Regions from separate parts of the Dyella sp. CR10 genome, predicted to be linked through region 1. Evidence: predicted binding sites of a transcription regulator. Region 1 holds the regulator's gene; each other region holds the start of a gene.

Region 1 (3,270 bases):
TCAGAAACCGAATTCGCTGAGCAGGCGATCGGCCTCGTCCTGGCTGGACACCTTGGCCGCGGCCACCGGTGCCTCGCCGCCGGCCAGTGCGCCGGTCAGACGCACCAGCTCCAGCAACGACGACTCCACGCTGCCGATGAAGGTGGCGACCTTCTTGATGCGCTGGCCGGACAGATCCTGCCAGGACTGCGCCATCACCATGTCCGACAGACCCTCACGGCACTGCGCGGCGAAGTCGCGCGCCTGCACGGCGAACGCGGACACTGGCGGCGCACCGGCATCGGCGCCGAGCAAGGCACTGGCGTCGGCTTCCAGCGCGGTGGCCTTCGGCCGCATGCGCTCGGCGAAATCGATGCTGCGATGCGCGGCCTTGGCGCTCATCTCCAGCACGTCGTGCAGGTTCTGGCGCGCATCGGCCACGCTGTCGGGCACGCCTTCCTGCGCCAGCTCGCCGCCGAGGCGGCGCACGGCTTCGTGCAGGTCGCGGGCCAGCAGGCCCAGCGCGCGGAACAGGTGCTGCTCGCGCTGGCGCACCATCGCGTCCAGCGCCATTTCGAAGGTGGCGCCGTCGGGGCTGGCCAGCAGTTCCTGCACTTCCTGCGGCAGCGCCGCGCTCATCGGGGTGACCATCACAGCGCTCATGCGCCTGCTCCTTGCGCGGCAAGCCGCTCGAAGATCTTGTCCAGCTTTTCCTTCAGCGTGGCCGCGGTGAAAGGCTTGACGATGTAACCGTTCACGCCGGCCTGGGCGGCGGCGATGATCTGGTCGCGATTGTTTTCGGCGGTGACCATCAGCACCGGCAACGCCTTGAGCGCGGCCTCGGCACGGATCGCGCGCAGCAGGTCGATGCCGGTCATGTTGGGCATGTTCCAGTCGGTCACGACCATGTCGAACGATTGCTGCTTGAGCATCGCCATGGCGTTCACGCCGTCGTCGGCCTCCTGGATCAGCGCATTGGTGAAGCCCAGCTCCACCAGCAGGTTGCGGACGATGCGCCGCATGGTGGAGAAGTCATCCACCACGAGGATTTTCATGTTCTTGTCCAACGTTGGCTCCAGGGGTCCTTGTGGGGTTTGTGTGGGTGGAAGAACCGGAAGCGGGATGCTCAGCGCGACGCGGCGGCGGCTGGCTTCGCGCTGCCGCGCCGGCCTCCCGCCCCCTTGGCGCCCTCGCCTTCGCGCCACCCGGTCATGCGCGCCCGCAAGCGGATCAGCGCCTGTCCGTGGATCTGGCACACGCGCGACTCGGTCACGCCGAGCACTGCGCCGATCTCCTTCAAGTTCAGTTCCTGCTCGTAATACAGCGACATCACCAGCTGCTCGCGTTCCGGCAGGCCGCCGATCGCCTCGACCAGGGCTTCGCGCATGCCTTCCTGCTCGAAGCGGTCCTGCGGGCCCAGTCCTTCCTGGTCGGCCACGTCCAGCGCGGCGCCCTCTTCGTCGTCCTCCGGCGCGGACAGACTGAGCAGGCGCGCGCTCGCGGCGTCGGCCAGGATCTGGTGGTACTCCTGCGCGCTGATGCCCAGGCGCCGGATCACCTCGGCATCGGCGGCATCGGCGCCCGTTTCGTTTTCGATCTGGCGCACCACCTCGGTGACCTCGCGCAACTTGCGATGCACCGAGCGCGGCGTCCAATCGGTCTTGCGCAACTCGTCCAGCATCGCCCCGCGGATACGGATCCCCGCATAGGTCTCGAAACTGGCCATACGGTCGGTGGCGTAATTGCGCGCCGCTTCCAGCAGGCCGATCATCCCGGCCTGCACCAGGTCATCGACGTCCACGCTCGGCGGGAGGCGGCCCATCAGGTGATAGGCGATGCGCCGCACCAGCGGAGCGTGCCGGCGCACCATCTCTTCTGTGCTCTCGCGTTGCAGTTGCAGGTATTCGGAAGCCACGCTCATCTCACCACCCCGTCGATGCCGATGCGGCCCGCCCGCCGAAGAAGGCGATACGGTCACGACTTGTCCGCTGGGGTTCCCCCCATGTATCGACCGCACCGGCCATTTGCTTGAATCCCCGCGCGGCGCGGCTGGCCGGCCACAGATCCACCACCGCGCCCTGGCGGCGGATGGCCTGGCGCAGGTGCTCGTCGTAGGGCACCGAGCCGAGAAAATCGAGCGCCACATCCAGGAAGCGATCGCACACGCGCGCCAGCTTCTCGTAGAGCTGCCGGGCCTCGCCGGCATGGCGCACCATGTTGGCCACCACGTGGAAGCGCCGTACGCGGAAGTCGCGGCTGAGCACCTTGGTCAACGCATAGGCGTCGGTGAGCGAAGCCGGCTCGTCGCAGACCACCAGCACTACATCGTCGGCGGCCGCGGCGAACATCACCACGTTGTCGGACACGCCCGCGGCGGTATCGACCACCAGGAACTCCGGCGGATCGGGCAGCTCGTCGAAAGCGCGAATCACCGCGGCGTACTCGCGGGTGTCCAGCTGCGCCAGGCGGCGTGCGCCGGAACCGGCGGGAATCACCTTGAGCCCGTGCGGTGCCGGCAGCATCAGTTCGCTCAACGTGCAGCTGCCGTCGAGCAGGTGACCGATGTGCCGCGCGGGCTGCAGGCCGAGCAGCACGTCCAGGTTGGCCAGCCCCATGTCGGCATCGAGCAAGGCCACGTCGCGCCCGGCCATCGCCAGCGACATGCCCAGATTCACCGCCACGGTGGACTTGCCCACGCCGCCCTTGCCGCCGGCCACCGCGATCGCGCGGCAGCGTCGCGGAGCAGGTTCGCGCGTCTGGTCCTTCGCCGCGCCGGGCGCGGATTCAGCGTCGCCCGCGCCCGGGTTGAGCGCGGCGAACAGGTTCGTCAGGCCCCATGCCTGATTCATCGCCAAAGTACTCATCATGCATTCGCCACGGCGAGGCCGAAGCGTTCGGCCATATAGCTCTCGTCCACCGCGCCGCCACTCTTGAGCACCTGCGCGGCCCGGCATACCAGCACGCGCGCGTCCGCGGCGGTGATGTCCTCGGGCACACGCTGGCCGTCGGTGGTGTAGTCCAGCGGGAGGCGATGGCGGATCAGCGCGGATAGCGCGCCGCCAAGGCTGGGCGCCTCGTCCAGCTTGGTGAGGATGCAGGCCTGCGGGCCTTGCGGCAGGAACGCGCGCAACATTTCGTCCAGGGCCTGCGCCTGCGCGTTGGCGGCCAGCACCAGGCAGGTGCGCAGCTCGCCGGCGGCACGCAGGAGATCCATCTGCTCTTGCAGGCGCGGATCGCTGCCCGCTACGCCGGCGGTATCGACCAGCACCAGGCGGCGGCCACGCAGGACAT
Region 2 (3,270 bases), 480 kb from region 1:
AGGGGGTATGCCTTCCGACGATCCGCGTCCGGCCAAGCCGATCGAGCCGGACGCGCTCGATTGCTGCGGCGAGGGTTGCGTACCCTGCGTTTACGATCTCTATGAGGAAGCGCTGGAGCGCTACAAGGCGGAGCTCGCCGCCTGGCTGAAGCGCCATCCGGACGCAAAGCCCTAGCGCGTCGCGGCGCCGAACTGGTGCTGCAGATCCTGCTGGCAGCGCGCTACCTGCGCCGGCGCGAAACGATCCGGCCAGGCCTGGCTGAGATCGGGGCAGGTATCGATCACGCGGTGGTCGCTCAGCAATTGCGCCATCGACAGATAGTGCGCCACGTGCAGCGTGCGGCCCAGCGGCGTGGGGGTGTCCGGCGTCTCCTCCTGCGCGTGCTCCAGCAGAGCCTGGATGACCGTGTCGGGCAGTTCCCAGTGCCGCGCCGCACGCAGCGTCAGTTGCGCGCTCAGCCGCGCGCAGCTTTCCAGGAAGGCAGGGCTGAGGGTTTCCGGTGTATCGACGTCTTCCATGCTCAGCAAGTGGATCACCGCGCCGGTGCCGGTGTTGCTGACCACGCCGGCGAGATAGGCGGCGAACGCATCGCAGCCGGCGAACTTGCCCAGAAAAGCGCTGGCCTGCGCGCAGCGCTCGGCGTGATCCCACAGCCGCTGGCCCGCGACCAGTCCATGCGCGCCGGCACTGGCCTGCAGGATCGGCTTCATCATGTGCTGGGTCACCACGCGGCGCAGGCCGTCCTGGCCGAGCAGCACCACGGCGTGCTGCAGGCTCTGGATCGAATGCAAGGTGCGGTAATAGATGCTGCGACTGACCCGCATCACCTCGCCGACCAGCATGGGGTCGCGGCCGACCAGCCGCGCCAGTTCCGCACCGGCGACGTCGTCGTTCTTCAGCGCGTGCAGCAGCTGCGGCAACACCGCGGGCAGGCGTGGCAGGCTGCGCACGTCGAAGCGCTCGGCGACGATCTGCAAGCGTCGCAGCAGCGCCGCTTCGCCGGCATTGGCGCCGGGGCGCCCGTCCGGCAAGCCGAGCATGAAGCGCTGGAAGCGGCCGGCCAGTGCATCGAGGTCCGCATGCGGCATGGCTGCGATGGGTGATGGCGCCGCGATGGCGCGAGCGGAAGGCGTGCGCGACGGCGGAGGCCAGTCCGACAGCGTGCGCGTTGCCGGATGCGCGACGGCAGCGGGCCGGGCGGCGAAGAAGCGCCTTAGCCATTGCATCGTGTGGTTCCCCCGATAACCGCAATACGGTCTCCCGTGGGGGTTATCGGCAGCCCGGGCGAAATCTGTAAGGCCGATTTTCTGTACTGCCGAGCGCGGCACAGTTTCTGTACCGATGGGGCTGGGAATGGCCGCAAGCGTCCCCAGATGAAAGGCTTCGTTCGTGAAGGAAGCCCCATGATTCCGTTTTCCGTCCTAGATCTGGCACCGGTCACCCAAGGTCATACGCCGGCCCAGGCTTTCGCCAACAGCCTCGATCTGGCCCGCCTGGCCGAGCGTCTGGGATATCAGCGCTACTGGTTGGCCGAACACCACAACATGCCTGGCATCGCCAGCGCGGCGACCTCGGTGCTGATCGGCCACATCGCGGGCGGCACGTCGACGATCCGCGTGGGCGCCGGCGGGATCATGCTGCCCAACCACGCGCCGCTGCAGGTGGCCGAGCAGTTCGGCACGCTGGCTTCGCTGTATCCCGGCCGCATCGACCTGGGGCTGGGTCGCGCGCCCGGTACCGATCAGCCGACCGCGCGAGCGCTGCGCCGCTATTACGAAAGCGCCGAGGCCTTCCCCGAGGACGTGCAGGAGCTGCTGATGTACTTCGAGCCGGCACAACCTGGCCAGCCCGTGCGCGCGGTGCCCGGCGCGGGCATCGACGTGCCGGTGTGGATTCTCGGTTCGAGCCTGTTCGGCGCGCGCCTGGCCGCGGCGCTGGGTTTGCCGTACGCGTTCGCTTCGCATTTCGCGCCGGATGCGATGGACGAGGCGCTGGCGCTGTACCGGCGCGACTTCCGTCCGTCGGCGCGGCTGGCGCATCCGCACGCGATGTTGGGCATCAATGTGGTGGCGGCCGAAAGCGATGCGGAAGCGCGGCGGTTGTTCACGACGCAGCAGCAGAGTTTCATCAATCTGCGTCGTGGGATGCCGGGGCTGATTCCGCCGCCGATCGACGATATCGAGAGTTACTGGACGCCGACGGAGAAGTTTGGCGTGGAGCGTGCGTTGGCGTGCTCGGTGGTTGGCGATGCGCGCATGGTGCGCGAGGGGTTGCTGGCGTTCATCGGGCGCCATCGGCCGGATGAGCTGATGATTACGGCGAATGTGTTCGACCATGCGCTGCGGCGGCGGTCGTATGAGATGGTGGCCGAGGTGCGGGAGGCGTTGGCGGAAGCATGATCCGGCGGTCGCGTAGGTTGGGGTAAGCCGAAGGCGAACCCCACCACGGCAGATATCTTGAGGGCGGCGAACATTGAGGTTCGCCTTCGGCTCACTCCAACTTACGGCCGATCGACTCTTTCCTGCAGCGCCATCGCCGCGGCCGGATTGCGATGCTTGGCTGCGCTGATGAAGTAGATGAAGGCGTCGCGGGGCGTCTGTTTCGGCAGCGGGTCGGCTGCATGCGGCAGTTCCGGAAGATCCTCGCCCTGCGCCAGGCGTCGTGCGCGTTCGGCCCAGGTATCCAGCGCGTCATTCGTATAGCCGGTGGCGATCTCGTCCGCGCTGCGCATCAGGCGTGCGTAGCTGAAATCGCCGGTGAGATCGGCGAGGTTCGGATAGTCGGGCGAGTCGGTGTACACCGTGGGGATGCGATGTGCGCGCGCCAGCGTCACGTAGGCGTCGCTGACGAAGCTGCGGTGACGCACTTCCAGCACGTGCCGCAGCGGGGCGCCGTTCAATTCGCGTGGCAGCAGGTCGAGAAACGCGGCCAGGTCGTCGGCATCGAACGGTCGCGACGGCGGCAGCTGCCACAGGAGCGGGCCGAGGCGATCGCCCATCTCCGCCAGGCCGCCGTGCACGAAACCGTCGATGCCTTTGCCGGCGGCGGCCAGGCGCTTGCCTTCGGTGACGTAGCGCGGGGCCTTCAGCGAGAACATGAAACCGGCGGGCGTTTCCGCCGCCCACCGGCCGTAGGTTTCGGCCTTCTGCGCGCCGTAGTAGGTGCCGTTGATCTCGATCGCGCGCAGGTGGCGGCTGGCGTATTCCAGTTCGCGCCGCTGCGGCAGGCCGTCGGGATAGAAGTTCTTGCGCCAGGGCGCATAGTTCCAG
Region 3 (3,270 bases), 2.3 Mb from region 1:
GGCGCGGACATGGGCTTCGACGAGCTACGCGTGGGCGGCGTGGTCGGCCACGGCCAGAACAGCCTCAACGTGCGCGAGGTCGGCTCCTCCGCGCATGCCAAGGCCAACTACGCCGGCCTGTATGCCAGCTGGAACCTGGGCAGCATCCGCCTGCGCGGTGGCGCGGCCTATGCCTGGCAGAAGATCGACACGACGCGCCGCATCGCCTACGGCCCGTTCTCCGGCACGGCCCAGGCCAGCTACGACGCCAACACCGCGCAAGCCTATGTCGAAGGCGGCTACGTCATCCCGTTCGGCCAGGGCACGGTCGAGCCCTACCTCAATCTCAGCCAGGTGCACGTGCGTACGGATGCGTTCACCGAACACGGCACGCCCGCGGCGCTCGCCGTGGACAAGAGTTCGTCCAATCTGTCCGCGGCGATCGCCGGCGTGCGCGGCACGCTGGACCTTGGCGCGGGCGGGCTGCATGCGTATGCCGGCGTGGGTTACCAGCACGCCTGGGGCGATCGCGTGCCGGAGCGCCGGCAGCGCTTCGTGGCCGGTACGGACGACTTCAATGTGTACGGCGTGCCGGTGGCGGACAACGCCGGCGTGGTCGACCTCGGCGTGCGCTTCCCGCTCAGCCACGTGGTCACGGTGGACTTCGGCTATCACGGCCAGTTCGCCAGCGACGCACGCGACCAGTCGGCGCGGCTGACGGTGAACGTGGCGTTCTGACCTGGGTGGCAGGGAGTCGCCGGATAACCGGCGGCTCCCTGCTCAGGGCGATGCCGTATCCGCATGGCGCACGCAGTTGCGCCCGGCGGATTTCGCGCGGTAAAGGGCCCGGTCCGCCGAGGCCACCAGGGGCTCGAAAGCCGGTGCCTCCTCGCCGACCGCCACGCCGATGCTGGCGGTGACGCGCAGGCGATGCCCGTTCAGCAGCACCGATGAATCGGCCAGCCCCGCGCGCAGCCGCTCAGCCAGCTCGCCGGCGTCGTGCCATCCCGCGCCCGGCAGGGTGAGCAGGAATTCCTCGCCGCCGTAGCGGCCGACCGCGTGCCCGGGCCATTGCACCACTTCGCGCAAGACCTTCGCCGCATGCACCAGCACGGCGTCGCCGCCTTCGTGCCCCCAGCGATCGTTGATTTGCTTGAAGCGATCCAGATCCAGGGCCAGCACGGCGAAAGGCCGCCGCTGCAGCATGCTGGCCGCCAAGGCACGGCGCCCTTCCAGCAGCATCGCGCCGCGATTGAGCAGGCCGGTCAGTGCGTCGGTGGAGGCCATGCGGCGCAGGTCCACCATCAGGCGCTCGGTGATCATCAACAACAGCGCAAAGTACGCAGCCAGGCTGATCACGATGCCTGCGACATAGGTCATCGCGACCGGCGCGCCCCCGCGGAACAGGTCGCCGCCCGCTCCGGGGCTCAAAGGCACGAACGGCCGGATCAGGAACAGCACGGCGTCGACCGCCATCACCAGGGCGAAGATGCGGCTGCTCAGCCGGATCTCGCGCGGGGCGAAACGCAGCAGGAGGGTGAAGCACCATACGTCCCAGATCACCGCCTGCACGCTGGCCAGGACGATGCGCGTGCGCAGATCGGGTACCGCGTAGGCGAACCAGGCGATGCCCGCGCCGTATACCAGGACGATCGCCAACGCCGCACCCCAACGGAAGCGCCGCCCAAGGTGCAGCGAAAGCCCCTGCACCATCAGGCTGCCGGCGAGCGCGATCGCCGTGTTGGCGACGACGATGGAAATGAAGTCCGGGATCTGTCCGCGCAACGAAATCAGCGTGATGCCCGCCGTCGACACCCACAGGCTGCCGACCCAGATACGCAGCGCCGGCTGCCCGCGCAGCACCAGCATCAGCGACGTGAAGCCGATGGATGCGCTGACAGCGGCCAGGAAACTGACGAAGATCAGGGTGGGGATATCGAGCTGCATGAGTGCCTCGCTCCGGCACCTGCCATGCCGGCCGCGTTCGATGGACGGTTGCAATACCGCCCCTTTAACGGCGGCATCTCGGGAAACTTGAACACAGTACTTGGCGCAGACAAGCATCGTCGGTGGTCCGGCGAGACGGCCAGGCCTGCCTTGCCACATTCCCGTTGACAAGATTCCAGCCCGGCGGCGTACGAACCATCCGATATCGCCACCGCGGCGCATCTACCTGCGCCAGGGCGTCAGCCATCATGTCCGCAACCGAAGTTTCTACCGGATGGGATGCCATGCGTTCGCTGCCCTCGCTTCATGCGCTCAAGATCTTCGAGGAAGTATCGCGCCATCCCAGCTTCAATCGCGCCGCCGAATCGCTGCACCTGACCCAGAGCGCAGTCAGCCGTCAGATTCGCCAGCTCGAAGATTTCCTTGGCGTGATCCTGTTCGTGCGCACGCCACAGGGTTTATCGCTCACCGACGCAGGCCGCTCACTGTCGGGCGAACTCAACAGGGCATTCGCCCACATCGAGCAGGCCGTGCACGTGCTGCGCATACCGGGCCTGCATGGCCGCCTGCGCATCCTCGCGCCGCCCACCTGGGCGACCCGCTGGCTCTCGCCGCGCCTGCACGTATTCTGCCGCCAGCACCCGACGCTGCTGTTGAGCGTGATCAATCCCGCGGCGGACCAGCCGCCAATGGACTTCGACTGCCGTATCCGCTTCGGCCGCGGTCCGGCCGCGCACGGTGACAGCCACCTGCTGGGCATGGAGCGCCACCTTGCCGTGGCGGCGCCTGCGCTGTGGCATGGCGGCGAGCTGGAGGCTTCGGCGCGGCTGCACATCCTGCATGAGGGCCGGCGCCTTTCGCTCTGGGAAGCCTGGCAACAGGCGGTGGGCATCGAACTGCCGGATGCAGGCAACCTGGAATTCAGCACACTGGACCAAGTGATCCATGCCGCCTGCGCCGGCGGCGGCATTGCTGTGGTGGATCGCACCATGATTGAACGAGAACTTCGCGACGGCGTCCTGCGGCCCCTGTCGCCGGTCGAAGTGGTCGGCCCTTACGGTTATTGGCTCGATGTCCCGCTGGACAAGCGCGGCCTGCGCAAGGTCGAAACGTTCTGCGCCTGGCTGCACCGGGACGCCATCGACGACACCTGAGCCGGAGCTGCTCAGGCCGTCGCGTTTTCCGTTCTCGCAGCCACCGGTCGCTCCGCGCTTGCGGGGTGCCCGCACTGCCCTGCTTCGCTCAGCGCGACGCCCTTGGTCTCCGGTGCCCACAGGAAGGAAATCGCCGCGCCGAACAAGAGCACGCCTGCAAGCACACCCATGGTGGCATTCAGGCCGAGCG

The links. Region 1 encodes FliA, which starts transcription of late flagellar genes. Its sites were predicted from a motif close to TAAAGTTTNNCNNNCNNNGGCCGATAA; they were not measured.
Region 2: a site for FliA is predicted at 1,271-1,297, ahead of ACNR9O_RS05095 (HDOD domain-containing protein). Genes of this name have one in related genera too.
Region 3: a site for FliA is predicted at 1,991-2,017, ahead of ACNR9O_RS16000 (GGDEF domain-containing protein). Genes of this name have one in related genera too.

Annotation. Positions count from the first base shown of each region.
Region 1 is NZ_CP185986.1:615,141-618,410, reverse strand. Features, by position in the region: gene ACNR9O_RS02730 (protein phosphatase CheZ) at 1-642, opposite strand; gene cheY (chemotaxis response regulator CheY) at 639-1,046, opposite strand; gene ACNR9O_RS02720 (RNA polymerase sigma factor FliA) at 1,106-1,900, opposite strand; gene ACNR9O_RS02715 (MinD/ParA family protein) at 1,902-2,846, opposite strand; gene flhF (flagellar biosynthesis protein FlhF) at 2,843-3,270, opposite strand, start outside.
Region 2 is NZ_CP185986.1:1,091,219-1,094,488, forward strand. Features, by position in the region: gene ACNR9O_RS05090 (oxidoreductase-like domain-containing protein) at 8-175, shown strand; gene ACNR9O_RS05095 (HDOD domain-containing protein) at 172-1,227, opposite strand; gene ACNR9O_RS05100 (LLM class flavin-dependent oxidoreductase) at 1,405-2,400, shown strand; gene ACNR9O_RS05105 (DUF72 domain-containing protein) at 2,502-3,270, opposite strand, start outside.
Region 3 is NZ_CP185986.1:3,546,529-3,549,798, forward strand. Features, by position in the region: partial or broken gene ACNR9O_RS15995 (autotransporter-associated beta strand repeat-containing protein) at 1-717, shown strand, start outside; gene ACNR9O_RS16000 (GGDEF domain-containing protein) at 760-1,926, opposite strand; gene ACNR9O_RS16005 (LysR family transcriptional regulator) at 2,211-3,080, shown strand; gene ACNR9O_RS16010 (MFS transporter) at 3,092-3,270, opposite strand, start outside.